DNA from 3 places in the Myxococcus sp. AS-1-15 genome. Region 2 is predicted to be linked to each of the others. Evidence: riboswitches for the same ligand, from Rfam matches in the RefSeq annotation. Region 2 holds a riboswitch; each other region holds the start of a gene.
What was found. Region 2 has a riboswitch for cobalamin ahead of K8625_RS11005 (hypothetical protein). Riboswitches for the same ligand answer to the same signal wherever they lie in the genome.
Positions count from the first base shown of each region.

Region 1: it holds a riboswitch for cobalamin, as region 2 does, so the genes downstream of both, K8625_RS28380 (acyl-CoA thioesterase) here and K8625_RS11005 (hypothetical protein) in region 2, are expected to answer to the same signal.
Region 3: it holds a riboswitch for cobalamin, as region 2 does, so the genes downstream of both, K8625_RS26570 (aspartate aminotransferase family protein) here and K8625_RS11005 (hypothetical protein) in region 2, are expected to answer to the same signal.

Region 1 covers NZ_JAIQDF010000011.1:370,766-380,177, reverse strand. The annotation lists gene K8625_RS28410 (non-ribosomal peptide synthetase) at 1-1,229, opposite strand, end outside; gene K8625_RS28405 (aldo/keto reductase) at 1,546-2,526, shown strand; gene K8625_RS28400 (hypothetical protein) at 2,543-3,349, opposite strand; gene K8625_RS28395 (DUF4130 domain-containing protein) at 3,504-4,607, opposite strand; gene K8625_RS28390 (FHA domain-containing protein) at 4,696-5,664, opposite strand; gene K8625_RS28385 (S1C family serine protease) at 5,652-6,992, opposite strand; cobalamin riboswitch at 7,111-7,349, shown strand; gene K8625_RS28380 (acyl-CoA thioesterase) at 7,475-7,894, shown strand; gene K8625_RS28375 (hypothetical protein) at 8,060-8,743, opposite strand; gene K8625_RS28370 (hypothetical protein) at 8,917-9,399, shown strand.
Region 2 covers NZ_JAIQDF010000003.1:373,159-382,570, reverse strand. The annotation lists gene K8625_RS11015 (TonB-dependent siderophore receptor) at 1-1,209, shown strand, start outside; gene K8625_RS11010 (MXAN_6577-like cysteine-rich protein) at 1,543-3,156, shown strand; cobalamin riboswitch at 3,176-3,392, shown strand; gene K8625_RS11005 (hypothetical protein) at 3,577-4,953, shown strand; gene K8625_RS11000 (cell surface protein) at 4,950-5,678, shown strand; gene K8625_RS10995 (ubiquinol-cytochrome c reductase iron-sulfur subunit) at 5,675-6,166, shown strand; gene K8625_RS10990 (FHA domain-containing protein) at 6,318-8,000, shown strand; gene K8625_RS10985 (serine/threonine-protein kinase) at 8,084-9,412, shown strand, end outside.
Region 3 covers NZ_JAIQDF010000010.1:317,824-327,235, reverse strand. The annotation lists gene K8625_RS26595 (thiolase family protein) at 1-1,152, opposite strand, end outside; gene K8625_RS26590 (CoA-transferase subunit beta) at 1,177-1,947, opposite strand; gene K8625_RS26585 (CoA transferase subunit A) at 1,937-2,845, opposite strand; gene K8625_RS26580 (acetyl ornithine aminotransferase family protein) at 2,857-4,236, opposite strand; gene K8625_RS26575 (aldehyde dehydrogenase family protein) at 4,258-5,817, opposite strand; gene K8625_RS26570 (aspartate aminotransferase family protein) at 5,814-7,178, opposite strand; cobalamin riboswitch at 7,443-7,657, opposite strand; gene K8625_RS26565 (MDR family MFS transporter) at 7,839-9,412, shown strand, end outside.

The sequences.
Region 1 (9,412 bases), on a different contig from region 2:
CGCTCCGTCTCCTCGGGGCGCTGCCAGTAGCCCTCCGCCACGCTCGGCCCCTGCAACCACAGCTCGCCCACCTGCCCCGGGGCCTTCTGCTCCCCCGTCACCGGGTCCACCACGCGCAGCACCTGCGTGCCCAGCACCTCGCCGCTGCCCACCAGCGTCACACCCTCGGCGCCCGGCTCCGGACGGCGCGCCTCGCCGCGCTCCAGCGCCTCGCGCGAGAAGTCTCGCACCACCAGGTCCACGGGACGGGCCGCGACGCGCTTGCGCCCCGTGACGATGAGCGTCCCCTCCGCCAGGCCATAGCAGGCATAGAGCGCCTCACGCCGGAAGCCCGAGGGCGCGAAGGCCTGGACGAAGCGCTCCATCGTCTCCGCGCGCACCGGCTCCGCGCCGCAGAACGCCACCTCCCAACGGCTCAGGTCCAGGGCGGCCCGCTCCTCGGGTGTGCTCTTGCGCACGCAGAGGTCGAACGCGAAGTTGGGCCCGCCGCTCACCGTCCCTCCATGGCGGGAGAGGGTCTCCAGCCAGCGCATGGGGCGCTGGAGGAAGAACATCGGCGACATCAGCGACACATGCATGTCCCGGTACAGCGGCTGGAGGATGCCGCCGATGAGCCCCATGTCGTGATACGGCGGCAGCCACGAGACGACTCGCGGGTACGGGCTCGCGTCGAAGCCGTGCGCGATGAGTTCGCTGTTGTGCATCAACTGGCGATGCGCCAGCACCACGCCCTTCGGCGTGCCCGTGGAGCCGGACGTGTACTGGAGGAAGGCCACCGTCGCGTCGCTCAGCGCCGGCGCGCGCCAGCCGTCCGCCTCCGACAGCGGCACCGCGTCCGTCGACAACCAGCGCAGCGCGCGCAGGTCGTCCAGGCCCTCGGTGAGCGGCCCCACCAGCTCCGAGATGCCGGAGGTGGTGAGCGCCAGCTTCGCGCCGCAATCCGCCACCAGCGCCTGCAAGCGCGGCAGCGTGCGGCCCAGCCGCATCACGTCCGGCGGATACGCGGGCACCGCCACCACGCCCGCATACAGGCACGCGAGGAACCCCACCACGTACTCACGCCCCGGCGGATACATGAGGAGAGCGCGCTCTCCCGGAGCCAGCTCCCGTTGGAGCCGGGCCGCCACGGCCCGCACCTGCGCATCCAGCTGCGCGTAGGTGACGGTGTGCTCCCCCTCCTCATCGACGAATGTGTAGATGGGGTCCGTGGGCTGATCGAACGCTCGCATGCGACAGACATCCACGAGCGTGGCGGAACCTGGACGGACGAACGCGGAGGCGGGGGCAGCGCGAGTCGGCAGATACATGTCGATGTCCCGAGGGGGGATTTTTTCAGCAGGACACCAGCCGTTTCAGCTCGGCACACACGCGTCCCAGCGACCCGGGGGCGTTGTCTTGGCTGCACCGACTGGCGTCCCCTGGATGCGCCTATCTTTTAATGGATTCGGGGCATCCAGAAAAGGCGTGTCATCACGAATGACCCAGCACATCGGCGCTCGCAGGCTGCATATTCACGGCCCGCGTCACCGACGAGAGGAGCACTTCATGAAGTTCACACAGCTGGGCCGCACCGGCCTGCGTGTCTCCCGCCTCTGCCTGGGCTGCATGAGCTACGGCACGCCTTCCTGGCGACCCTGGGTCCTGAACGAGGAAGCCTCCCAGCCCTTCTTCCGCCGCGCGGTGGAGCTGGGCATCAACTTCTTCGACACCGCGGACATGTACTCGCTGGGAGTCAGTGAGGAAGTGACGGGTCGTGCGCTGCGACGGTATGCGCGCATGGAGGAGGTGGTGCTCGCCACCAAGGTGTACTTCCCCATGGGGGACGGGCCCAACATGCGGGGCCTGTCTCGCAAGCACATCGTCCAGGCGTGCGAGGCGAGCCTCAAGCGCCTGGGGGTGGAGACCATCGACCTGTATCAAATCCACCGGATGGACCCGCACACGCCGCTGGAGGAGACGCTGGCGGCGTTGGATCAGCTCGTGAACCAGGGCAAGGTGCGCTACCTGGGCGCGTCGTCCACGTTCGCGTGGCAGTTCGCCCGCGCGCTGGGCGTGGCGGACCTGCACGGCTGGTCGCGCTTCGTGTCCATGCAGGACCACTACAACCTGGTCTACCGCGAGGAGGAGCGGGAGATGCTGCCCCTGTGCGAGGCGGAGGGCATCGGCGTCATCCCGTGGTCTCCCCTGGCGCGCGGGCTGCTCGCGGGCTCCCGCAAGTCGCTCACGGACCGCAGCTCCACGACGCGCGCGAAGACGGATGCGTACGCGCCCGTGCTGTATGACCAGCCGGGTGACTGGGAGGTGGCGGAGGCCAACCGGAAGGTGGCCGAGGCGCGCAACGTGCCGCCCGCGCAGGTGGCCCTGGCGTGGCTCTTGTCACGGCCGGTGGTGACGGCGCCCATCATCGGCGCCACGAAGCCGGAGCACCTGGAGGACGCCGTGCGCGCCGTGGACCTCAAGCTCACGGCGGAGGAGCTTCAGCAGCTCGAGGCGCCATACCAGCCCCACGCGCTGCGCGGCATGTGAGCCGCGCGCGGGCACCTCAGAGGTCCATCTGAGGTGCGGACCTGGGCGCCTCCATCGGGGTCATGGGGCCGTCCAGGAACGCGGCGCGCGGTCCGGCGCCGCCATAGGCCATCGCCTCGATGCGGTTGACGCCGGGAGAGGCCGGGTCCCTCGGGTAGCACTCCGCCTCCGTCTCCTGGAGCTTCAGCTCCGGGCGGTGCTCGCCCATCCGCTCGATGCGCGGGGGCACGTAGCCGACGGCGTCCTCGAAGGCGTAGCGCGTGAGCAGGCGCAGGGTGGCCACCGGCCCGCAGCGCACCTCTGGACGGCGCACCATGTTGCCGCCGATGGTGAGCTCTCCCGGGTGCGCGCCACCCACGTTGGACACGCGGACGGCCTGGGGAACCATGGTGACGGCCCACGTCTCCTGGCAGCTCACCACCACGTCCGGCACGGGACGGCTGACGAGCTTCAGCGGCGCGTACTCGCCCGCGGCCATCGCGGTGCGGATCAGCGGCTTCCACGGGGGGATGGTGCCCTCCGGCATCAGGTTCGTCCGGCACTCCATGGACGTGCCCGCGTCGTCCGCGACGAACACCACCTGCACGTTGCTGAGGTAGCGCGCGCCGGACGCCTCGGCCCGCTCCAGGAAGCGCAGCACCAGCGCGCTGCCATCCTGCGCGAGGCCGAAGGGCATGGAGATGGCCCAGGGCGAGTCACCGGACTCGAGCGCCAGCTCCGGTGGGACGACGGTGACGGGGGGGCCGCGGCGCGGCACCACCGACGAGGTCCGCGCGCACGCGGCGCACAACAGCAACAACAGGGTCAGGGCTGAACGACGCATGGCGTCCCCTCCGAGAAGCGCACCTGGGCCAGGTCGAGGCTAGCACCGCGCTCACGCGCCCGGCTGCAGTGCCCTCCGGAAGGCAATCATCCAGGAGCCCTGTCGATATGGAGGGCGGCTTCGCGCGTTGTCGAGGCCGCCCGCGTGCGCCCGCTCAGGAGCCCAGGGCCTCCGGGCTCTTCAGCCACTGCGCCGCGGCGCGCACGTCCGCCTCGAAGTGGATGCGGGCCTCCGCGCGCTCGCGAGGGTCCTGCCGACGCAGCACGTCCCACGGCGCGAAGGTGGCCAGCGCGCCGGGAGCCCATTCGGAGGGCACCAGCCGCCCCCGCCCCACGTCCAGCCGGAAGCCCGGTCCCAGCAGCACCTGCCCCGCGGCGCCGCCCAACGCGAGCAGCAGCCGGGGACGCACCCGCGCCGCCTCCGAGGCCAGCTCCTCCCGCAGGGCCCGGGTCTCCGGCCAGCTGAGCGCGCCCGAGCGACGCCCCGGCCAGCGGGCCCGGGACACCCGCAGGTCCGAGCTCCGCAGCCCCGCGCGCGAGAGGACCAGCTCCAGCAGCCGGCCCGAGGGCCCCACGAAGCACGCCGCGTCTCCCTCCTCCCGGGTGCCGGGCACGTCCCCCAGCAGCAACACCCGCGGCCGCGCGTGGACCGGGTCCGGCGACGCGGCGCGGGCCGGGGAGGGCCCAGGCTCCGGGAACACGAGCCCCGCGCCGAAGGACAGCCTCGCCCGATCCCAATGCGCGCTGGCGTCCGGCGTGAAGAGGCTCCAGTGGAGCGAGGGGAAGCGCCCCACGAGGAAGGGCGCGGCCAGCCGGACGACGAGGTGCTCCGGCCGGTACCACGCGACATGGCGCGCCTCTCCATCCGAGGCGGCGCGATGGAACCGGACGCGAATCACCAGCTCCCGCAGGTCCCGCCGCACCGCGCGCTCCATGCGCCGCAGCCGCTGGACGTCCCGGTCCGCGTCCTTCTCCAGGAGGCGCCGCTCACCGTGCGTCAGCCGCCACAGCACGCGGTACAGCAGCGCGAAGCGCTCCGGATCCCGGTGACACACCACCTTCTCCGCCAGGGACAGGAAGTCCGCGGGCAGCGCCGGGACGGCCCGGGCGCCACCACCGGACAGGAGCGGGTCCACCCACTGCGTCCACGCCCCCTGCCCCTGTTCGAACTCCACCCGGTCCGGAGGCATGCCGCGCACCAACAACCCACGCGCCACCTCCCGGAACGACGACAGCTCCGGCGCCACGCTCACTCGCACCTGGACCTCCTGGTCGCTCGACCACCCGAGCGACGCAGGCTACCTTCCAGGTCTGACACCGCCAGCCCACCCAGGGCGTCGTCGCGCGCTACTCCTCCTTGGCGAGCGCGTCCACCTGCTCCTGGAGCCCGTCCAGGTCCTCGAAGAAGGACTCCACGGGCTGGGCGCGGGCCACCCGGAAGACGGGCGGCAGCAGCGTGCGGGAGAAGTCGAGCGACGTGCTGAAGGGCTCGTTGCCCAGCAAATCGTTCGCCCGCGACACGGCGCCGAAGGCCAGCGTCACCACGACGAGCACCCGCACCAGCCGCGCCGGCTCCCACCGCGCCACGTAGCGCAGGTGCCAGAAGAGCCCCCAGCCCATGAGGAGCAGGAACGTCGCGTGGTACACCCAGGAGAGGCTCGCGCCCAGGCCCAGGCTGAAGCCCAGCGCGGCCACCAGCAGCGGCAGCGCGACGGCGCCCAGCAGCACCAGCGCGCCGATGGTCGCGTGCGCGCGGTAGTGGAAGTGGCGACGGGAGATGCGGCTGGCCACCGCCCAGCCTCCGGCCCACAGGAGCGTGAGCGTCAGGGGCATCACCAGGGCCACCGTGAGCTCGCCCCAGTCCGTGCGCGCGTAGTTGCCCAGGTAGGACGCCAGCGCGCTGAACAGCAGCAGGGACAGCATCGCCACGGGGAAGGCGCGCGGGTGCTCGAACACGCGCTCGCGGGGCTCGCCGGACACGGTGCTCACCACCGTGGGCGGCACCGCGTGGTTGCGGGCCCGGAAGCGCAGCACCGTGTCCCCCACCGCCACGCGGGTGTCGGGCGCCAGCTCCAGCTCCGCCAGCTGCGTCCAGGGCTGCACGCGCCAGGTGCCGTTGTCGCTGCCGACGTCGCGCAGCACGAGCGCGCCGTCCTCGCGGCGGTCGATGCGCAGGTGCTCGGCGGAGACCTTCGGGTCATCCAGGATGACGTCGTTCGAGTACGCGCGGCCCACCGTGGCCGGGAAGCGCTCCAGCCGGTGACGCGTGTGGACGGAGTCACCCTCCAACACCTCCAGGAAGATCACTTCGTCCACGACAGCCCCTCCAGGTAGCGGCGCGCCAGCTTGCGCGCGTTGTCCGCCGTGAAGCCGCCCAGCGTGAGGCTGGTGTCCACCCCGCTGGTGCTGGCGTTGAGCGCGGCGGCGCGCAGCACCAGGTCATAGAGCCCCGGGAAGCGCTTGTACGCGCGCAGGCACATGGCCGCGCGCACGGGCAGCCCGCCCACGTCCACGAACTCGGAGGTGCACCGGAAGTTGGTGACGTCCTCGCGCGAGGCCTCCACCGTGTCCGGGTCCTGCGAGAACAGCGCGGTGTAGAGCGCGGAGAAGCGCAGCGCGCCCAGCTCCTGGCTGGAGGCCTGCTGATGCAGGAAGGCCACCACGCCGGTGCGGTGCCGCGAGGACAGGTAGATGTCCTCCTCGGACGAGCACTGGTAGTTCGTCACGGTGTACGGCACCTCCGGGTCATGCGGCGTGTCGCCCCAGCACTTGAGGAAGGGAATCCACCGCCCCGGGACGTGGTAGCTGCCCAGGGCCTGCTTCGGCAGCGAGGCCGCGAGCATCTGCTCGGTGAGCCGCTGCTGGTTCTCGATGAGCTGCGCGCGCACCGTCTCCAGCAGCGCGGGCGTCGCGTCCGGCGCCATCTTCAGCGCCCGGCCGAGCAGCGTCCTCGCGCGGTGCACCGGCACCAGGAAGCCCAGCTGGTTGCCCATGGTGGCCACGTTGACGCCCACCACGGTGCCCTGCCCCGTCAGCGTCGGGCCGCCGCTCATGCCCGGGTTGATGGCGCCGCTGAAGTGCAGGCGCTCGTAGAGCGAGTCCTGGATGAAGCCGTTGTACGTGCCCTCGACGATGGTGGTGCCCAGGTCATGGGGGTTGCCCATGGCGAACAGGCGCGCGCCCTGGGGCGGCTCGCGGTCCTCCAGGACGAAGTAGTCCTTCACCGATTCATCCATGCGGATGACGGCCAGGTCGTGCACCACGTCCACGTCCACCAGGCGCGCGGGCACGGGCTCCCCGCCGGTGCGCAGCACGAGCTGCGCGGTGTAGTCCTCCGGGTGGAGCACCACGTCGGAGACCACGTGGTAGTTGGTGATGGCGTACCCGTCGCCCGAGACGAAGAAGGCGGAGCCGATGGAGGAGCGCGTGCCCGAGCGGCGCTCGATGATGCGCACCTGGGCGACGCGGTTCTGGATGCGCTGGAAGAGTTCGTGGGTGGCCGGGGGCAACACGGCCGGAGGCGGCTCGGGCGCGGGAGCGGGCACGACGTCGGGTTGGCTTCGGACGGCGGAGGGCGCGCCCGGTTCGGATGGGGCGACGGCCGGCGCCTGCCCCAGCACGGCGACGAGGAGGAAGACGAACATGGATGCGGCGCACGCTATCCCAGCGCCGCGCGCGCGGGGGTACCGAGTGGCGGGGCATGAGGCCTCCGGTGCGCTCGTCGACCCACCTGCCCTGTTGGCGACGCGCCGGGCAGCGGGTAGGGTCCGCCCCGCCCGAGGTGCCTCGTGGGGGTCCACGAGGTTTAGCAAGGGAATCCGGTGTGAATCCGGAGCTGCCCCGCAGCGGTCAGTGGGAACGAACGCCGTCGAACGCACTGGTCCTCGGCAGACGAGGGCTGGGAAGGGGCGGCGCCTAGGACGCCAGCACGCGCCGCGATGAGGGGCGGGTGGTGGGAGGCCCACGGAGCCCGAAAACCTGCCTCGAGCCCATCTGGGACGCGGACAGCGCCCCGGGTGGCGCTTCGCCCCCGGCCTTCGCGGGAAGGTCAGGCCATCCCTCGCGGCCCACCGCCGCCCTCGGAGGTCTTCATGTCCGGGGAGGCCCGTGGGCCAGGAGTCCGTCCATGAGTCACATGCAGCCGTCCCTCCCCTCCTCCGCCACCGAGACGCGGATGGTGGACATGGTGTTCCCGGATCAGACCAACCACTACGGCACCCTCTTCGGAGGTCAGGCCCTGAGGTGGATGGACATGTCCGCGTTCATCACCGCCAGCCGCTACACGCGCCGCACCGTGGTCACCGCGTCCAGCGAGCGCGTGGACTTCCACATGCCCGTGCAGCAGGGGCAGCTCGTGGAGCTGGTCAGCCGCGTGACGGCGACGGGCCGCACCTCCGTCACCGTGGACGTGGAGATGTTCGCCGAGGACCTGCTCACGGGCGCGCGGGAGCTGTGCACGCGCGGGCGCTTCGTGCTCGTGGCGCTGGATGAGCACCGCAAGCCCACCGCCGTGCCCCCGCTCTTGCCCGAGCCGGGTGCGCAGTGACGTGAAGCCCTGAAACGCAATCCGCGCCGGGGCCGGCTCCTCGGGCTCCGGCGCGCACTCCAGCAGATGGCATCACGCGGGGACCCGCCCGCCTCCGAGGCGGCCCGCTCGCGGCGCCGCCCAGGGCGCCACCGGGGATTCATTCGTGCGCGAGCCGCGCGGTCGTCACGACTCGGAGGCCATCCGCCCCGCGCGCCCCCGGCGCCACGCCGCGTATGACGCCACCAGCGCACCGGCCAGCGCCCCCGCGAGCGCGCCCAACAAGCGCCGGGGAACCACGCCAGGCGTCGTCGTCGGCTCCAGGCGGAACGTCTCCAGCGAGGCTCGGACGCTCGGCGCCAGCACCTCCCAGCGCACCGCGGGCGCGCTGACGACGACCACCGCGTGCCGCCCCTCGGACGCGAGCCCCGCCACCAGCACCGTGCGCGTCTGCCCCGCGTCCCGCAGCGTCCCCAGCACCTCCACGCGCGGCGCATCGCCTCCAATCCGGTCCACGCGCTCCGGCGACAGCACCACCCCCAGCTCCCGCTGGAAGTGCTGCATCACCGCCGACGCGAAGTCGTCACGCTCGGACGGGCTCGCGGAGAAGCCGCGCTCCACCACCGACACCAACATCGTCGCCGCCTCCGGGCCCTCGCCATCCGCGAGCGCCGCGGACAAGGACCTCGGCGTCTCCGCGTCCAACGTCACCGCCCCCGCCACCGAGCCCGTGTACGGCTCCCACCGCACCATGTGGAAGCCCTCGGGCGGACGCAGCACGTAGCCGTCGCGCCGCAGCTCGGTCCCGAGCGCGCCCGACAGCAACAACCACCCGCCTGCCACCCACGAGAGGCTCACACCGCGCAGCATAGGCCCCCCGAGCCCCGGACGCGGCCACTCACGCGCCAGGCCGCATGAACCCATGGATACCCAGAAGACACGGCTTCACGGGCATGAGGCCCACCGGCCCGGCTCACCGTGAAGTCAGGCCCGCGCGCCTTCGTTGTGACATCCCCGTCGGGCACGGGTAACCTCGCGCCGAGATGAATCCTGCAGCCCGGGTGGAGATGGAGGCTCGCGCCGACCGAGCGCTGCGCCGTGGAGAGCTGGTCGAGGCGCTCGACCTCTATGAGGCGCTCCTCCTGGCCTTCCCGGACGACGGCGCGCTCGCCGACAAGCTCGCCAACCTCCGCGAGTCCCTCCAGCCCCTGGAGCTCCAGAAGCTGGAGGCCTCCCGACCGCCCGAGGAGCCTGAGCTCCCGCTCGGCCCCTCCTCACCCGCCCAGGAGGGTGAGCGCCTGTTCGCCCTCGGGGACTACGTGGGAGCGGCCGCCGCCTACCGCCGCGCCGTCCAGGAGCGCCCCGACAACGAGCTCTTCAAGGAGCGGTTGATCGAGGTCTACCGGATGGCGAAGGAGATGCCCCTACAATCTCCGACAGACAAGGCGCTGCCCAAGGCGCCCCAGCCCCGTCTGCAGGCCCTGCTGGACCGCGTCGCCTCTCGTCGCCGCCTCAAGCGGGACTGATGGAAGCTCGCGT
Region 2 (9,412 bases):
GATGTGCTGTCCGAGCTGTCGCTGGAGGACCGCGCGATTCCGGGCACGGTGCAGAACCCCCAGTCCGCGGGGCGACAGGACCTGGACCGGCTGTCATTGGGCGTGCGGTGGTCGGGGACGCAGGCGAGTGCGAGGGGCTTCTTCCGTCGCGATGGCCTGGAGGTGACGGGGGGGCTGCTGGGGGCGGGAGGTCCGCAGCGGCATGTCGTGGGTGGGGTGGAGGTGGAGGGGCGGACGCTGCTCGGGGGCGGGCATGCGCTGACGGCCACGGTGGCGTCGTCGGGAGAGCAGGTCACCCAGGCGAGGGGCGCGCAGTCCGCGAGCTGGTGGCGTGGCAGTGTCATGGTGATGGACGAGTGGGCGCTGGTGGCTGACGTGTTGAGCGTCGTGCCGTCGCTGCGGTTCGAGCGGGTGGGGCCCTACTGGTTGTTCTCGCCGAAGGTCGGCGCGTGGCTGTCGTTGGGCGGAGGCGTGGGGCTTCGGGCGAACGCGGGACAGTCGCATCGCGCGCCGTCGTTCCTGGAGCTGTACATCCGTCAGGGGACGTTGTTGCCCAATCCGGGGTTGAGGCCCGAGCGGGCGCTCTACGCGGACGCGGCGGTGGTCTGGGACTCCCAGGCGACGGTGGCGGGGGCTCCGCGGTGGAGCATGACGGCGGGCGGGTTCGCGGCGCTTTACGAGGACCTCATCGCGTACGAGCTGTATCCACCGATGATGGCGCGGCCGTACAACTTCGACGCCGCGCGGGTGTGGGGCACGGAGCTGGAGGCGGAGGCGCGGCTGTTCTCGTGGCTGTCGGCGAGCGGTGGCTACACGTGGCTGCGCACGCAGAACCGGTTTGGAGACCCGCGCTACTTCAACCAGGACCTGCCCAATCGCCCGCGACACAAGTGGGTGGGGCGCCTGCGCGCGGGGCCGGAGTGGCTCAACGCGCGCACCGAGGTGCTGTATCAGGCGTCGCAGTTCGTCAACCGCACGGGCACGCGCTCTCTGCCCTCGCGCACGCTGTGGAGCGTGGGGGCCTCCAGCACCTTCCTGCGCAGGCCCGAGGTGACGCTGTCGGTCGAGGTGAAGAACCTGCTCGACGCGCGGGTGCAGGATTTCACCGGCTTCCCGCTGCCAGGGCGCGCGGCGTACGCGACGCTCGCGGTGTCGCTCGAGCCGGCTCCTTCTGCTCCCGAGGGCTCGAATGCACCGCGCGCTCCGTGAGCCCGGACGCCGGAGTTGTTCCGGAGCGCGTGGCGTGCGAGGTGACACCGCGCCGTCGCCAGTCGGTGTGCGGTCCTCTCAGCCGCCCGCGCAACTCTCGCTGGGCCGCTCGGCTCATGAGCTGCGCGCCCTGCGCGCTCGCGTGCCCATGCCGGTCGTTCACGGCACCCGTTGCAGCGCCGTCCTCTCGCAGGGGGCATCTCGCACGCACGCTCCTCGCGTCCGGTTCGTCCGTGGGGCCCGCTCGCGAGGTGCGCGTCGCATGTGTTCGCTCTCCCTGGCACCGGTCGTTCGCGGTGATGCCGCGCCTGCCTTCCCCTTCCTGAGGACTCGATGCTTCCTGTTCCTTCCTTCGTAGCGCCCAGGTTGCTCGTCCTGTCGCTGCTCTGTGTCTCGGCGCTCGTGCTCACGGGCTGTCCGGATGAGGGCGTGGTCTGCACCTCCGGCCTCGTCGTCTGTGACGGCGCCTGCGTGGACACGCGGAGCGACACCGCGCACTGCGGCGCCTGTGGCACCACGTGCTCCTCGGGGGAGGTCTGTCAGGACGGCGCCTGTGGTTGCCGCGCGGGCACCGAGTCCTGTGGTGGCGCCTGCGTGGACACCGCGACGGATGTCGCGCACTGCGGCGCGTGTGGCTCGGCCTGTGCCGCCGGGCAGGTCTGCGAGTCCGGCACCTGTCGCGAGGGCTGCTCCGAGGGGCTGCTGCGCTGCTCCGGCGCGTGCGTGGACGGCCAGACGGACGCGCTCCACTGCGGCGCCTGCGGCAACGTGTGCCCCGACGCGCAGTCCTGCCGCTCCGGGCGTTGCACCTACGACGTCGTGGCCGCGTGCTTCACCAACGGACAGCTCGTGGGCCTCCAGGCGGGGACGGACCAGCTCGGACCTCGCCGAGAGTTCGGCGCGGGCATCCAGGCGCTCGCGTCCTGGGATGGCTTCGTGCTCGGCGCGGACATGACCAACGGCAAGCTGCTCCAGGCGCCTGGAGGCAACCTGGGCGCGCTCGTCGAGGAGGACTCGCTGGGCGTCGTGTCCGGCTCCCCCAATGACATCCTCGTGGACCCGCCCCACGTGTACGTCATCGACTCGGTGAACAACACGCTCCAGGTGCTCCGCCGTGACGGTCCGTCCCACGGCAACGGCCTGGGCCTGCGCACCGTGGGGCAGTTGAACCTCGGCCCGAACACCAGCCCCCAGGCGCTCGCGCGCTTCGGCGATCTGCTCTACATCCCGCTCTTCGGCACCGGCAGCTCCAACTTCCAGCACGGCAACGCCGTGGCGCGCGTGGACATCTCCGACCCCACGCAGCCGCGCAAGGTGGACACGCTGTCGCTCACCGGCCTGGACCTGAAGCCCTTCGACGGCACGGGCTCCATGCCCCTGCCGTTCTCGGTGACGGCGACGCGCACCCACGTGTACGTGGCGCTCACCAACCTCAACCCCGCCAACGACTACCGCCCCAACGGGCCGGGCATGCTCGCGCGCATCGACCCCGCCACCGGCGCCGTCAGCGCCATCGACCTGGGCCAGGAGCGCTGCCTCAACGCGGGCTACGTGGAAGCCGTCGGTGACCAGCTCGTGGTCGCCTGCATCGGTGAGGCCATCTACGACACGGCCAACGGCTACCTCGCCACGTCCGTTCGCTCCACGGGGCTGGTGCTGGTGAAGAACGATGTCCCCGTGGCCTCCTACGCGCTGAATCCTGGCTGTCAGCCCGGCGCACCGGGTTGCCTGTTGTCGGTGGCCAGCCGCTTCGCCGTGTCCCGAGGCGCGGTGTACCTGGCGGACACCAACGCGGGCCGCGTCTTCGTCGTGGAGGTCGGTGATGGCACCCTCACCGAGCGCAGGGGCTCCTCCACGCCCACCGCGAAGGGCCCCGCGCTGGAGGCGTGCCCGGTGGACCCTCGACGCCCCGTGTCCAACGCCATCGACGTCACCGCGCTCCATTGACAATGCCTGTCGCCCGCCATATCCCGGCCGCGTCCTCGGTGCCGTCGTGCGAACCACGGCGGCTCTAGGGAACCCGGTGCGAATCCGGGACTGCCCCGCAGCGGTGTGCAGGAACGACCGCCGTCATTGAAGCACTGGTCCCTCACGGGACTGGGAAGCGACGGCCACTAGGTGGGCGCCCTCCGGGGCTCCCGCGCCTGCGAGTCCGAAAACCTGCCGTGGACCCGTGCCCCTTGGGCACGGACATCACCGAGGCCTCCGAGGGGAGGCGGCGGAGGCGTCAGCCCATTCACCGCGCACCGTGGGGTGCTCGGGTGCCCGCCTTCGACCGCGTCCTCCTGGAAGCCCACCCGCCCGTGGGGGCGGAGAGGGACGAGGACGCAGATGAAGACGGCTGAATCGAAGCGCGCGAAACCTTGGATGAAGTCCGCATCACTGGCCGTGGCCTCCTTCGCCGTGGCCCTGCTCGGCACCGGCTGCAACCCGGAGTGTGTCGACCCATTCGACTGCCGCGCCGACAACGGCGAGGCCCCCGCGGGGCAGCAGTGGGTCTGCGTCGACGAGCGGTGCGAGACCGAGCCTGCCCCCACCACCCCGACGCCCGACGCGGGGACGCCGGATTCGGGCACGCCCGACGCGGGCCCGCCGGACTCCGGGACGCCGGATTCTGGTACGCCGGACTCCGGCACGCCCGACGCGGGTCAGCCGGACTCGGGCACGCCCGACGCGGGTGAGCCGGATGCAGGTGCGCCGGACGCGGGTGAGCCGGATGCCGGCCCCGTGGTGGTCGACTGCGCGACGGTGCCGCTGGACCCGAAGCTGGGCACGCTCGTGCTCCAGCCGGGCTTCGTCGCCGCCGAGTCCGTGGCGCTGTCGCCGGACATCCTCGCGCTCGGTGCCTCTCCGGGTCCCACGTATGCGTTCTACGGCATCCAGGGACGGGGCAAGGACGCCGCGCTGTACTCGCTGGGCACCTGGCCCGACCTGCTGCCGGGCACCACGAAGCTCTTCGACATCATCACCCCCGCGGACCGCGAGGGCGGCGCCACGGTGTACCCGAACGGCTACGTCATCAACGACGGCCTGCGCGTCTTCACCGGCTACACGCTGGGCGCCACGGGCTCGCCGGGCAACGTCGCCGCGTATGACCTGGCCACGCCGGCCAACTCGAGCTTCGTCGTCGCGCCCAAGAACTTCTCCGCGGCGGCCTTCACGTCCGGGGAGCTGAGCGCGGTGCTCGTCAACGGCGGCGGTCTGGGCTCGGCCTCCGACCTGGCTGTCTATGGTCTCGTGACGTCCACGGACCCCATGGGCACGGTGCGCGCGGTCAACTTCCCGCAGGGTGACGTGGTGGGCAGCGGCTTCACCGCCGTGACGGACACGGGCGTCGCCGCGCTGGGCTACTTCGACCAGAACTTCGTCAACGTCCTCCACGGCGTGGCGCCCACGACGCTCGCCACCGCCATCACCAGCGGCACGCCGCTGGACCTGGGCACCCAGGCGAAGGTCGACGTGGGCAGCGACTTCAACGACGTCGCGGCCTTCGGCGGTGGCGTGGTGCTCAACCGCGGCGCCTACGCTCCCCCGGACTACGACTTCGTCGCCACCGACGTGTCCCGCTACGCGCTGTCGGTCGGCGCGAATGACGCCGTGACGGTGGGCGCGCGCGTGCCCGTGCTCACCTACGTCAACCAGTGCACCACGGTGCGGATGCTCAAGGCGCTCGGCTCCGACGTGCTCGTCGGCGTGTCCGACCGCAACGGCCGGCGCCTGGTGCGCCTCCAGGTGGCGCCGTGAGCACGCGCGCCTCCTCGTGGTTCGGTCGCGGCACCGTGCTCGCCCTGGCGCTGAGCCTGTCCGCGTGCGGTGGGGACGAGGCTCCCGTCACGGACGACGACGCGGGGCCCGGTGACTCGGGGACCGACGCGAGCCCCTCGCGGCCCGCGGACCCGTACGCCGACGAGGTGGTCGAGTACCTGCCCGGCCCCGGCGCGGGCTTCGGACAGGACCGCTTCCCGTCCATCGTCCTGGGCGCGCCGGTGGGCGCGGGGCTGGACAGCGGCTCGCTGGATGTCCTCTCTCTGGGGCAGGGTGGCTCCATCACCCTGCGCTTCACGGACCTCGCGGTGGTGGATGGCCCGGGCGTGGACCTGCTCGTCTTCGAGAACGGCTTCCTCATCGCCGGAGGCCCGCGCGCCTTCACCGAGCGGGGCCGCGTCTCGGTGAGCGACGACGGCGTGCAGTGGCACGAGTTCCCCTGCGCCCCCTCGGACGCGACGAACAACTACCCGGGCTGCGCGGGCGTGCGTCCCGTGACGGCCAACCCCGCCGCTGGCATCAGCGCCACGGACCCCGCCGTGGCCGGCGGTGACGGGTTCGACCTGGCCACCGTGGGCCTCGCCCGGGCGCGCTACGTGCGCATCGTCGACGCGGGCACCAACGGCTCGGCGGGCACCTCCGCGGGGTTCGACCTGGACGCCGTCGCCGTGGTGAACGGCGTGTCGCTGACCGCCGCGCCATGACGGACCTGGACCGCCGCGCCGCGCTCCTCACGTTGGCCCGGGGCGGCTGTGCCCTGGCCACGCTGGGCGCGGGGTGCGGCGGCGAGTGGCGGGAGGCCATCGTCCTGGCCCCTCCGCCCGAGGGCGCCTCCTGCCCCGACCTCCCCCAGCCCGGCACCGCCGCCGAGGGCTGGGTGGAGGTGCGGCTCGAAGCGCATCCGGGCCTCGAGTCCCCCGGAGGCCACGCCCGGGTGCACGCGCCCGAGGCCCTGCTGGACGTGCTGCTCGTCCACACGACGCCCGGGTGCTTCGTGGCGCTGTGGCGCATCTGCACGCACGGCGACTGCGGCGTGGACTGGCGGCCCGGGGAGGGCGTGGTGGAGTGCCCCTGTCACGGCTCGCGCTTCGCCCTGGACGGCGCCGTCCTCCAGGGCCCGGCCCGGCGGCCGCTGGCGGCGTTCACCGCGGTGCGGCAAGGCGCGTCCGTCTTCATCCACCGGCCGCGCTGAGCCCCGCACCCGAGGGAGCGGCCCGGCGCACTGTCAGTCCTGACCCGGCGACGGGGCTTTGCGCCGGGAGTCCGGGTCAGCCCCGTCCCCCTCCGGGGCACAGGTCTCCCTCTCTTACGTTGAGAGAGAGTCGTGTAATGTCGGGGATTCGATGTGGCAGATCATCATCAACGGGCCCGGCTACTTCGACACGTCCTATGACTTGCCCGAGGGCGTGACGAGCCTGGGCCGCGCCGACGAGAACGACATCGTGCTGGGCGGAGACCTGGTCTCGCGCCGGCACGCGCGCCTCTACGTGGAGGCGGACATCCTGCGCATCGAGGACCTGGGCAGCCGCAACGGCAGCCGCGTCAACGGCGCGCCCCTGCAGGGCTCCCGGCAGCTGTCCCCCGGCGACTCCGTGGCGCTGGGCGAGAACACGCTCGCGGTGCGCCAGCCCAACACCGTGGAGAACGCCGCCACGGAGATGGTGGACCTGGGCGCCGGCGGCGTCGTGCGCTTCGGCCACGGACAGGACGTGGGGCCCTCGGTCCTGCTCGCCAAGAGCGTGCGCGACGCGGACGTGCTGCGCCTGCTCGACAACGTGGGGCCGGTGCCCTTCGAGGACTTCAACCAGCAGGCCTCGTTCGTCCCCCCGGCCAGCCCCCGCGTGGCGCAGGAGACGCTGGTGCTGATGTTCCGCACCGCGGAGGCGCTCTCCACCGCCACCACGCTGTCCACCTTCCTGGACCTGACGATGGACCGGCTGCTGGAGCGCACCGACGCCACCACGGCGGTGGTGCTGCTCAAGCACCCCACGGGCGCGCTCGTCCCCGCGGCGGTGCGCCACCGGGGACGGCTGGCCAAGGGCGAGGTGCCGGTGTCCGACGCCATCGTCGACGAGGCGCTGCGCCAGGGCCGCGCGCTCGCGGTGGGCGACGTGCGCGACGACCGCCGCTTCGCCGCGCGCGAGAGCGTCATCCTCTACGGCGTGGCCAGCGTGCTGTGCATCCCCATCGGCTCCGAGGCCCCGTACCAGGGCGTGCTCTACGTCAACACCTCCGCCAAGGGCGACGGGCTGGAGCCCATGCTGGACGCGTGCTCGGCGGTGGCTCACCTGGTGGCCACCGGCGTGCAGAAGTTCTCCCCGCGCGACGGCGGCGCCACGCAGGAGCGACTGCGCCGCTCGCTGGAGCGCTTCCACCCGCCCGACGTCGCCGAGCGCCGCGCCACCGAGGCCCAGCGCCAGGGCGGCCGCCTGCCGGGCCTGGAGGAGCGCACCCTCACCGTGCTGCACGTGGAGCTGGTGGGCTTCCCCGCGCTGGCGTCGCGCATCGGCGGGGCCAAGGCGACCAGCCTGCTGAGCGACTTCCACTCGCGCGCCACCGGCATCGTGTTCAGCTTCGAGGCCACCGTGGAGTCCTTCATCGGTGAGTCCATGCGGGCCCTGTTCGGCGTGCCGTACGTGAAGGGCGAGGACTCCGTGCGGGCGGTGCGGGCGGCCTTGGCCCTGCGCTCGGACTGGGAGCGGGCGATGAGCCGCCGTCCCCTGGACGAGCGCTGCTCGCTCCGGATGGCCCTGCACACCACGCGCGCCCTGGTGGGGATGATCGGCAACGAGGTCCGCCCCGACTACACCGCCGTGGGCGAGGGCATGTCCGTGGCCACCTGGCTGGCGGCGACGGGCAACCCCGGGCAGGTGTTGATTTCCGGTAAGGTGCTGGCGGCCGTGGCGGCCCGCTTCGACGTGATGCCCCTGGGGGAGCGGCTGGTGCGCCCCCCCAAGGAGAAGGTGGCCGCCTTCGAGGTCCTCGACGAGGACGTCGGGGTGTTGACCAACCCCGGCCTGCGGTGAAACCCCCTGCGGCAGGTTGACGGGTTGATGGACCAGGGCAAGCCAGGGTTCAATGGGCGCCCGAGTGGTGGACCCCCGCCCCCATGAACGCTCATAACCCCTCCGCCCGGCTGCGCCCGTTCCGGCCCCAGCCCTTTGGCCGGTACACCCTCCTGTCCCATCTGGCGACGGGCGGCATGGGTGAAATCTATCTCGCGAGGCTGGAGGGCGCGCAGGGCTTCGAGAAGCTCTGCGTCATCAAGAAGATCCTCCCGCAGCTCGCCGAGGACACCGACTTCGTCGAGCGCTTCGTGGGTGAGGCGCGCACGCTCGTCCGCCTGAGCCACGGCTCCATCGCCCAGGTGCTGGACATGGGGCTGCACGAGGGCGAGGCCTACATGGCCCTCGAGCACGTGGACGGCAAGGACCTGCGCAAGGTGGCCGCCCGGGTGGGGGACAGGCAGGTTCCGCTGCCGCTGACGTTCATCCTCTACGTCATGGGCCGGGTGCTGGACGCGCTGGCGTACGCGCACCGCAAGAAGGACGACGACGGGGAGGACCTGAAGCTGGTCCACCGGGACATCTCGCCGCAGAACATCCTCATCTCCTACGAGGGGGAGGTGAAGGTCATCGACTTCGGGCTGGCCAAGAGCCGGCTGTCGGCGGCGAAGACGAACCCGAGCATCATCCTGGGCAAGTTCCTCTACATGTCCCCGGAGCAGGCCCGGCACCAGCCGGTGGACCGGCGCGCGGACCTGTACGCGGTGGGCCTGACGCTCTACGAGCTCATCTGTGGGAAGAACCCCTTCGACGGCATCCACCCCGGCGAGCTGATGTCCGTGGTGGCCAACCCGAAGGTGGCGCCGCTGGACGAGGTGGAGCCGCTCACGCCGCGCTCGGTGACGGCGCTGGTGGCCAAGGCGCTGGAGGTGGACCCGGCGCAGCGCTTCCAGACGGCGGAGGAGTTCCGCGGCCGGCTGCAGGCGTGCCTGATGGAGATCGACCCCAGCGCGGGGCCGGAGAGCGTCAGCCGCTTCATGCGCGAGCTGTTCACCGCGGACTTCCAGTCCGAGCGCCGGCTGCTTGCGAGCCTCAAGGACGTGCCGCGCGGTGGCTACGCCGAGGCGCGCGCCGCGGCTCCGGAGCCCTCGGAGGAGGGGGCCGCGCCGCGTCCGTCGCCGCCCGCGGGGGCGATGTTGCCGGCGAAGACCATCCGCCTGGATGGGCCGGTGGAGGCGCTGTCCTTCCATCCGACGCGGCGCAGTCGCGATGGTGGGCCCGTGGATGACGGGGAGACGCGTCCGGGCATCCCGATGGACGAGTCCACCCGGCCCGCCTTCCCGCTGGAGGCGCTGGAGGAGGAGGCTCGGGTGCGGGCGGCCCGGCTGAATCCGGACACGTCGCCCTCCCTGTCCGTGGAGGTGGCGCCCGAG
Region 3 (9,412 bases), on a different contig from region 2:
CAGCGAGGCGAGGCCCCTTCGCGCGCCCTGACGCCCCAGCTCGTGCACCAGCGTGGTGACGATGCGCGCCCCGCTGGAGCCCAGCGGATGCCCCAGCGCGATGGCGCCGCCGTTGACGTTGACCTTCTCCGACGGGAGCCTCAGCTCGCGCATGCACGCCAGGGCCTGCGCGGCGAAGGCCTCGTTGAGCTCCACCAGGTCCACGGAGTCCACGCTCCACCCCGCGCGCTCCAGCGCCGCGCGCGACGCGCCCACCGGCCCCATGCCCATGGTGCGCGGGTCCACGCCCACGCTCGCGCTGCTCACGAAGCGCGCCAGCGGCGTGGCGCCCGAGGACTTCAGCGCCGCCTCGCTCATGAGCAGCACCGCCGACGCGCCATCGTTCAGCGTGGAGGAGTTGCCCGCCGTCACGCTGCCTCCCGCGCGGAACGCGGCCTTCAAGCCGGACAGCCGCTCCAACGACGTGTCCGCGCGAGGCCCCTCGTCCACCTGGACACGCACGGGAGCCCCCTTCGCCTGGGGCACGTCCACGGCGATGAGCTCGCGAGCGAAGCGGCCCTCCGCCTGCGCGGCCACGGCCTTGCGGTGCGAGGCGAGCGCGAAGCCGTCCTGCGCCTCGCGGGCGATGCCCCACTGCTCGGCCACGTTCTCCGCCGTCTCGCCCATCTGCTCCAGCGGGAACAGGGCGGCGAGCCTCGGGTTCGGATAGCGCCAGCCCAGGGCGGTGTCCCACGCCTCCCACCTGCCGGAGGGGAAGCCGTCCTCGGGCTTGGGCATGGACCACGGCGCGCGCGTCATCGACTCCACGCCGCCGGCGAGCACGATGTCCGCCTCACCCAGCCGAATCATGCGGCAGCCCTGGATGATGGCCTCCAGTCCGCTGGCGCACAGGCGGTTGACGGTGACGCCGGGCACCGAGTGCGGCAGGCCCGCGAGCAGCAGCGACATGCGCGCCACGTTGCGGTTGTCCTCACCCGCCTGGTTCGCGCAGCCGAGGAACACCTCGTCGACGCGCGCGCCATCCAATGCGTTGCGCTCGAGCACCGCGCGCAGCACGTGCGCGGCGAGGTCATCCGGCCGCACGCCCTTGAGCGCGCCTCGGAATCGACCGATGGGGGTACGGACCGCGTCGACGATGAAGGCCTCTGCCATAAGAAGGGGCTCCTGGGGATGCGTTCAGAGATAGAGGCGCTGCGGGTCCAGTCGCTCGCGCAGGAGCGACAGCACGGACAGGTCGGGCTCGCCCGTGGTGCGCACGGAGTCGGCGACGCGCAGCGGCCAGCCACAGGCGGCGCGCACCTGCTCGGGTGTCACGCCGGGATAGACCTCGGACAGCACGGCCTCGCCGGTGGCGTCGAAGTCGAGCACGCCCAGGTCCGTGATGATGCGCGTGGGGCCACCGCCGGGCAGGCCCAGCTCCGCGCGCGTCCTGCCGTTCATCCGGTGGCCCGGGCTCGTGATGAAGTCGCACTTCTCCACGAAGGTCCGCGGGCCCATGCGCATGACGATGAGCAGCCGCCGCGCGTGCACCGCGATTTCACACGCGCCGCCGCTGCCGGGCAGGCGCACCTTGGGGTTCGCGTAGTCGCCGATGACGGTGGTGTTGATGTTCCCCCACCGGTCCACCTGCGCGCCGCCCAGGAAGCCCACCTCGATGAGCCCGCGCTGGAGCAGGCACTGGAAGATGTCCGCCTGCCCCACCACGGCCAGCGAGTCCGTGACGAGCGACGGGTCGCCGATGGACACGGGCAGCCGCTCGGGAATCGCGCCCACGGCGCCAGACTCGTAGATCATGAACAGGCCCGGCGCATGCGTGGCCCGCGCCAGGTTGCACGCGAGGTTGGGCAGGCCGATGCCCACGAAGACCACGTCACCGTCGTGGAGTTCCTGGGCCGCGCGCCACGCCATCCGCTCGGACGCGGTGGAGACGTTGTTCTCAGTACCCATAGTCCACCCCCTCGCAGACGCGAGCCTTCGCGCGCAGCTTGTCGAGCAACCCCGTCTCCAGCTTCGCCAGGTAGCCCTGACGGTCCTTCACGCCGTAAACGAACTCCTCCAGCCAGGCGCGGTACGTCTCCGGCTTGCGGGAGATGTCCTCCCACTTCACGTAGAAGTCGTTGTCCCGGTCATGGAAGCCCTGCACGAAGCTGGGGTGACAGCCCCAGGGCTCGTGCACCACGTGGCTCACGATGATGCCGGGCACCAGCGTGCGGTTGGGGTCCTTGCGGATGACCTCGGTGGGGACAATCTGTTCGGCCACGACGATGACCTTGCGCGCGGCGAAGGCCACCTCCTTCTGCGAGCCGAGCAGGCCCCACACCTGCGCGTTGCCCTCCATGTCCGCGCGCTGGCAGTGGATGATGGCCACGTCCGGGTGGAGCGCGGGCACGGTGGCCAGCTCCCGCTCCGTGTACGGACAGCGCACCGTCTTGATGGCCGGGTTCACCCGCGCGATGTCCGCGCCCTGGTAGTTGCTCAGCGGCCAGAACGGCAGCCCCGCGCTCGCGGCGAGGAAGCGCGAGAGCAGCCCGAAGTGCGAGTACTCCTCCAGCTCCAGCCGCTCGGAGGAGGACGCCTCGCCGCGGCGGCGGAGCGCGTGCAGGCTGCCCACGCCGGGGTTGCCCGCCCAGCTGAAGACCAGCTTCTTCACCGCGCCCGCCTCGATGAGCTGGTCGTAGACCAGGTCCGGGGTGAGCCGGATGGCGGTGAGGTCCTTCACGCCCTGGCGGATGATTTCGTGGCCCGCGGCGAAGCAGATGAGGTGCGTGAAGCCGTCGATGACGATGGAGCTGCCGTCCTTGACGCTGGCCGAGATGGCCTCGCGCATGGAGCAGCGCTTGTCCACGGCCCCTGGCTTCACAGCTTCACCCCCGCCGCGGCCCGGGCGGGCGCGGCCCTGGACAGGTCGAGCGACAGCTCGCCCAGGCACGCGTCGAGGATGCGCAGCATGACAGCCACCTCGTGCTCACCGACGACGAGCGGCGGCGCGAAGCGGATGGTGGACTTGCCACACGACAAGAGCAGCAGGCCCTTGCGGAACGCGAGCTGCTCCAGCTCGCCCACGTAGGCGCTCGCGGGCTCGCGCGTCGCGGGGTCCACGAACTCCGCGCCCACCATGAGGCCCACGCCGCGCACGTCGCCGATGACGGGGTGGCGTGACTGCAGCTCCCGCAGCCCACGCTGGAGCAGCGCACCGGTGGCGCGCACGGAGTCGAGCAGCCCCTCCACCACGTCCAGCGTGGCGAGCGCCGCCGCGCAGCACACGGGGTTGCCGCCGTAGGTGCTGCCGTGCGAGCCGCGCGGCCACGTCATCACCGACTCCTTCGCGATGATGGCGCCCAGCGGCATGCCGGAGGCGATGCCCTTGGCGGACAGCAGGATGTCCGGCATCACGCCGAAGTGCTCCGCCGCGAACATGTGCCCGGTGCGGCCGATGCCCGACTGCACCTCGTCGAACACGAGCAGGATGCCGTGCGTGTCGCAGATGCGCCGCAGCTCCTTCAGGAAGCTCGTCGGGGGCACCACGTAGCCGCCCTCGCCCAGGATGGGCTCCACGAAGATGGCGGCCACCTCGCGCGGGTCCACGTGGTTGACGAACCACTCGCGCTCCAGCGCCAGGGCCGGGTTGCACGCGTCGCCGCACGTCTGGGGCGCGCAGCCGTTGGGACAGCGGTACGGATTCGCGTACGGGACGTGGATGACGCCGGGCAGGAGCGGCCCGAAGAAGGCGCGCTGGGCCACCTTCGACGAGTTGAGCGAGATGGCGCCGTAGGTCCGCCCATGGAAGCCGCCCTTGAAGGCGACGATGTACTGGCGGCGCGTGTGGTGCCGCGCGAGCTTGATGGCGCCCTCGACCGCCTCCGTGCCGGAGTTGGTGAGGAAGACCTTCTTGGGTCCCATCTCGGGCAGGTAGCCGGCGAGCCTGGCGCAGAGCTTCGAGAAGGCGTCGTAGTAGAAGTCCGTGCCGCAGATGTGCAGGAAGCGGCCCGCGGCCTCCTGGACGGCCTTCACCACGTGAGGATGCGCGTGGCCCGTGGAGGCCACGGCGATGCCCGCCATGAAGTCGAGGAAGCGGTTGCCGTCGACGTCGTGGACCCAGGGGCCCTCGCCGCGCTCGACGACGAGCGGGTACTCCTTGATGTACGAGGGCGAGCTGAAGCGCTGGTCCAGCTCGATGATGGCGCGCGCCTTCGGCCCCGGCAGGGCGGTCTTCACTTCGGGATGGAGCATGGTCATGGGGGTCTCCTGTCGAGGGCGTCAGCCCATCCGTGTCTGCGCCTGCTCGCGCATGAATTGAGCGACGTAGTAGGGGCCGCAGCCGCCCTTGCCGGACCCGCCGCTGCCCTTCCAACCGCAGAAGGACTGCACGCCGGGCCACGCGCCCGTCGTCGCGCCCGTGCGGCGGTTGGCGTAGAGGACGCCCGCCTCGGCCTGGGCCATGAAGCGCTCCACGTCCTCGGCATCGCGGCTGAAGATGCCGGCGGTGAGGCCGTAGTCGCAGTCATTGGCCCGCAGGAGCGCCTCGTCCAACGTCGAGAAGCGCGTCACGCCGACGAAGGGCAGGAACAGCTCGTCGCGCATGAGGCGATGTCCGTGCGAGAGCGCCACCACCGTGGGCTCCACGAAGTGGCCCTCCTCGAGCGCGGCCTCCAGACGGGGACGTCCACCTCCCGCAATCACCGCGCCGTCCTGGCGGGCCTCGTCCACCGCCCGCTCGAAGCGCTTCACCGCCGCCGCGTTGATGACGGGACCGGTGAAGACGGACGCGAGCGACGGGTCACCCACCCGCGCGTCACGCGCCTTCGCGGCGAGGCCGTCGGTGAACGCGTTGTACAGCGACTCATGCACGTAGATGCGCGACAGGGCGCTGCACTTCTGACCGGACATGCCGAAGGCGGAGCGGAAGCAACCCTCGATGGCGGCCTCCAGGTCCGCGTCGCGACAGACGATGGCGGGGTTCTTCCCGCCCAGCTCCAGGAGGCACGGCCGCACGCGGCCCGTGGACATCCGCCGGTGCAGCTCCATGCCCACCGCCTTGCTGCCGGTGAAGGACACGCCGTCGATGCCGGGGTGGCGCACCAGCGCCGCGCCCACCGCCTCGCCCTCGCCGTGCGCGACCTGGAAGACGCCCGGAGGCAGGCCCGCGTCGACGAGCGCCTGGTACAGGCCCTCCGCGCACCAGGGCGTCTCCTCGCTGGGCTTGAGGATGACGCTGTTGCCGCCGAGCAGCGCGCCGCCGCTCATCCCCGCCGCGAGCGCGAGCGGGAAGTTGAACGGCGAGATGATGACGAAGACGCCGTAGGGCCGCAGCACGCTGCGCGTGTCCTCGTTGGGGGACAGCCGCGCCATGGGCCGCGAGTAGCCCTCCGCCTGCTCGAGCTGACCCGCGTAGTAGCGCAGCAGGTCCGCGGACTCCTCCACGTCACCGAGCGACTCGAGCCGGCTCTTGCCCACCTCCAGCGTCATGCGCGCGGACAGCTCCATGCGCCGCTCGGAGATGAGGTCCGCGGCGCGGCGGAGGATGCGCACGCGCTCCTGCCACGGCGTCGCGCCCCAGCCGCGCTGGGCCTCGCGCGCCACGCGCACCACGCGGTCCACCTCGGCCACGGGCGTGCGGTGGACGGACACGAGCAGCTCGTCCGGCCGCGCGGGGTTGCGGCTCTGAAGCAGGTCTCCACTCCGGAACGCCTCGCCGCCGAGCCACGACGGCAGCTCTCCGCCCAGCGTCGAGCGCACGGCGGCGAGCGCCTCGTCGAACTGCGCGTGCAGCGCGGACAGGTCCGCCTCCAGCACCGAGTAGGTGATGCGGAAACTCATGACGCCTCCTGGAAGAAGTGGTGGATGCCGCGGGCGAGCGTGTCGACCAGTTCGTCGACCTCCGCCTCGGTGATGACCAACGGGGGGCCGACCATGAGCAGGTCCCCGTTCGTCCCGTCCGCGTGGCCCGTGTTGGACCAGAGGACCAGCCCCCGCTCGAACAGCGCCGACAGCAGTCGCTCGATGACCTTGCGCGCGCGTGGGAAGGGGCGCTTGCTCGCGGTGTCCTCGACCAGCTCGATGCCGGCCATCAGCCCCACGCCCTGCACGGAGCCGACATGCGGCAGCGCGCCCAGCGCCTCACGCAGGCGGCGCTGGAGGTGCGCGCCCACGCGCCCGGCGTGGGCCACCAGGTCGTGCCGCTCGTAGTAGTCGAGCACCGCCAGCCCCGCCGCCGTCATCGCGGGCGCCTGGAGGTACGTCTGCGCGTGCATGAAGCCGCCCGAGCCCCGGCGCAGCTCCTCCAGGTGCTCCTCGCGGATGAGCAGCGCGCTCAAGGGCGCGTAGCCCCCGCTGATGCCCTTGCCGAGCACCAGCACGTCCGGGGTGAAGTGGAACAGGTCGCTGGCGAAGAAGCGGCCGGTGCGCCCGCAGCCGCACATGACCTCGTCGGCGATGGTGAGGATGCCGTGCTCGCGGCACACGGCGCTCACGCGCTCGAAGTACCCGGGCGGTGGAGGCGACGCGCCCGCGGACGAGCCGATGACGGGCTCCGCGATGAAGGCGGCGATGGTGTCCGGGCCCTCGCGGCGAATCGTCTCCTCGAGCAGCCGCGCGTAGTGCTCGGCGCCGTCGCGCGCGTAGTCCTCCAGCCCGGAGCGGTACGGGTACGGCGCGGGCGTGGTGACGACCTCCGCCAGCAGGGGGCCGAAGAAGGTCTTGTAGTGGGGCCGCCCCGACAGCGAGAGCGCGTACAGCGTGTTGCCGTGGTAGCCGGGCACGCGCGCGATGACCTTGCCGCGCTGGGGCTGGCCGCGCTCGACCCAGAGCTGGCGGACGAACTTCACCGCGGCCTCCACCGCCTCGGAGCCCGAGCCGAGGAACGCGGCGCGCGTGAGCCCCTGGGGCGCGAGGGCGCACAGGCGCGTGGCGAGCGCCTCGGTGACGTCGGTGGTGAAGTGGGTGCCGTTGACGTAGGCGACGCGCAGCAGCTGCTCATGGATGCGGTCCGCCACCTCGCGGTTGCCGTGACCCACGCTGGCCACGAGCGCACCGGCGGAGGCGTCGAGGTAGCGCTTGCCGCTCGCGTCGAAGAGGTGGACGCCCTGGCCGTGCGTCACCACGGGGAAGTCGCGCGCGAGATTGCGCAGCAGCACGTTCCCCTGGGGGTAGCGCACCGTGTGCCTGGCTTCGTCCCGCATCGTCCGTCCTCCACGCAGCGCGGACGACCGGAGGTCGCCCGACAGGGCTCCCGCGTGGAAGAAGGGCAGTCACGATGCGCGCGTGAGCGCACACCAGGCCCCGACTGGAGCCCACGGACCGACCTTCGCCCCCACGGGCGACTGGAGACACGGGGGATGGAGGTCGGAGAAGTCGAGCGTGCGTGAGGGCCCGTCGAGGCACGAGCGCCGCTCGAACCTTCCGGCCGTCCCACGCGGCTCCAGGTCGAAACCGTCCGTGGATTTCTCCCACGGTCGGATGCGGGCAGGTCTTCGGGCTCGTGAGCGCTTCGGCCTTGGGGGCCGGCTTCCTACGACTCGTCGCTTCCCAGCTCCCCAGGGGAACCAGTGCGGATGACGAGGCTCGTTCTCACTTACCGCTGCGGGGCAGCCCCGGATTCGAACCGGGTTCCCTTTTAAGCTCGGACCGAGGTCCGAGCACCAACATGGGGCGGTATGTACTGTTCGCCTCTTCGGACTGTCAAGCGAAGCGCCGGTGCGCGCTCGACGCGCGGGGACGTGACGTCTGCCGGTGCGCGGGGATGTTCGACGAGCAACCTGCCGTGCATGAGCGCTGGCGCATCCCGCGCGCAGGCGTCACCTTCATCGGTGGCGCTCCGCGTCGGAGGACGCCTCCAGACCATGGCTCCGTCCGCCGCGAACACCGCCGCCGCGCCCTTCACGTTCACCCGTGCACAGAGGGTGTTCACGATGTCGGGCGCGCTGCTCGGGCTGCTGCTCGCGGCGCTGGACCAGACGATTGTCGCCACGGCGGGTCCCTCCATCCAGGCGGACCTGGGCATCTCTCCCGCGCTCTATCCATGGCTGACGACGTCGTACCTGGTCGCGTCGACGATGATGGTGCCCGTGTGGGGGAAGCTGTCGGACCTGCTGGGCCGGCGCATTGTGCTGGCGGCGGGAATCGTCGTGTTCCTGCTGGGCAGCTTCCTGTGCGGCGTGTCGCGCTCGACGCTGACGCTCATCCTGTACCGCGCGGTGCAGGGGGTGGGCAGCGCGGCGCTCTTCACCGCGTCGCTGTCGGTGGTGGCGGACCTCTATCCGCCGCGCGAGCGAGGCAAGTACCAGGGCCTGTTCGGCGCGATGTTCGGCCTGTCGAGCGTGGTGGGGCCGCTGGCGGGAGGCTTCATCACGGACCGGCTGGGGTGGCACTGGGTGTTCTTCATCAACCTGCCGGTGGGCGCGGTGGCGCTCGCGCTCGTGCTCTCGCGCATGCCGGCGCTCAAGCCTCCGGGGGCCTCGCGCGGGAGGCTGGATGTGACGGGCGCGGTGCTGCTGGCGCTGGCGGTGGTGCCGCTCCTGCTCGCGCTCAGCCTGGGGCGTGGCGCGGAGCAGGTGGCGCACGGTGGCGGCTGGGCGTGGGGTTCGTGGCAGGTGCTGGGGTTGTTCGCGCTCGCGGCGGCGGGGACGGTGTTGTTCCTGCGCGAGGAGAGGCGCGCGCAGGAGCCGCTGCTGGACCTGAAGCTGTTCCAGGACCGGACGTTCGCGCTGGGGAACGCGGCGGTGTTCGTCATCGGCGCGGTGTTCCTGTCGGGCGTGGTGTTCCTGCCGCTGTTCATGGTGAACGTGGTGGGGCTGTCGGCCACGCACGCGGGGCTGACGTTGACGCCGCTGACGTTGGGCGTGGTGGCGGGCAACATCCTCAGCGGTCAGCTGGTGTCGCGCATCGGCCGGTACAAGGGGCTGATGCTGGGCTCGCTGGTGGTGTTGATGGTGGGCTTCACGGTGATGGGGTTCACGCTGACGCCCACGTCGACGCAGACGGAGGTCACGGTGAAGATGGTCCTGGTGGGCGTGGGCCTGGGACCGTCGATTCCGCTCTACACGCTGGCCATCCAGAACGCGGTGTCACCCCAGCGCATCGGCGTGGCCACGGCGATGGCCACGTTCTTCCGTCAGCTCGGGATGACGCTGGGCGTGGCGCTGCTCGGCGCGGTGTTCGCGACGACGCTGTCGCATCAGCTGGGCACCCGCGTGGCGAGCGCCACGGAGGGACTGCCGCCGAAGCTGCGCGCCGAGCTGGCGTCCGCGGTGCCCGGTGTCGACGGGAGCGAGGCGGGCCCCGCGCAGTCGGCCTTCCAGGCAGAGAAGGTGAAGGAGCGCGTGCGCGCGGAGCTGGAGGCCGAGCGGCAGGCCTTTCAGCGCCCGGAGGTACGGGAGCAACGTGCGAAGGAAACGGCGCCCTCCGATGCGCGCGA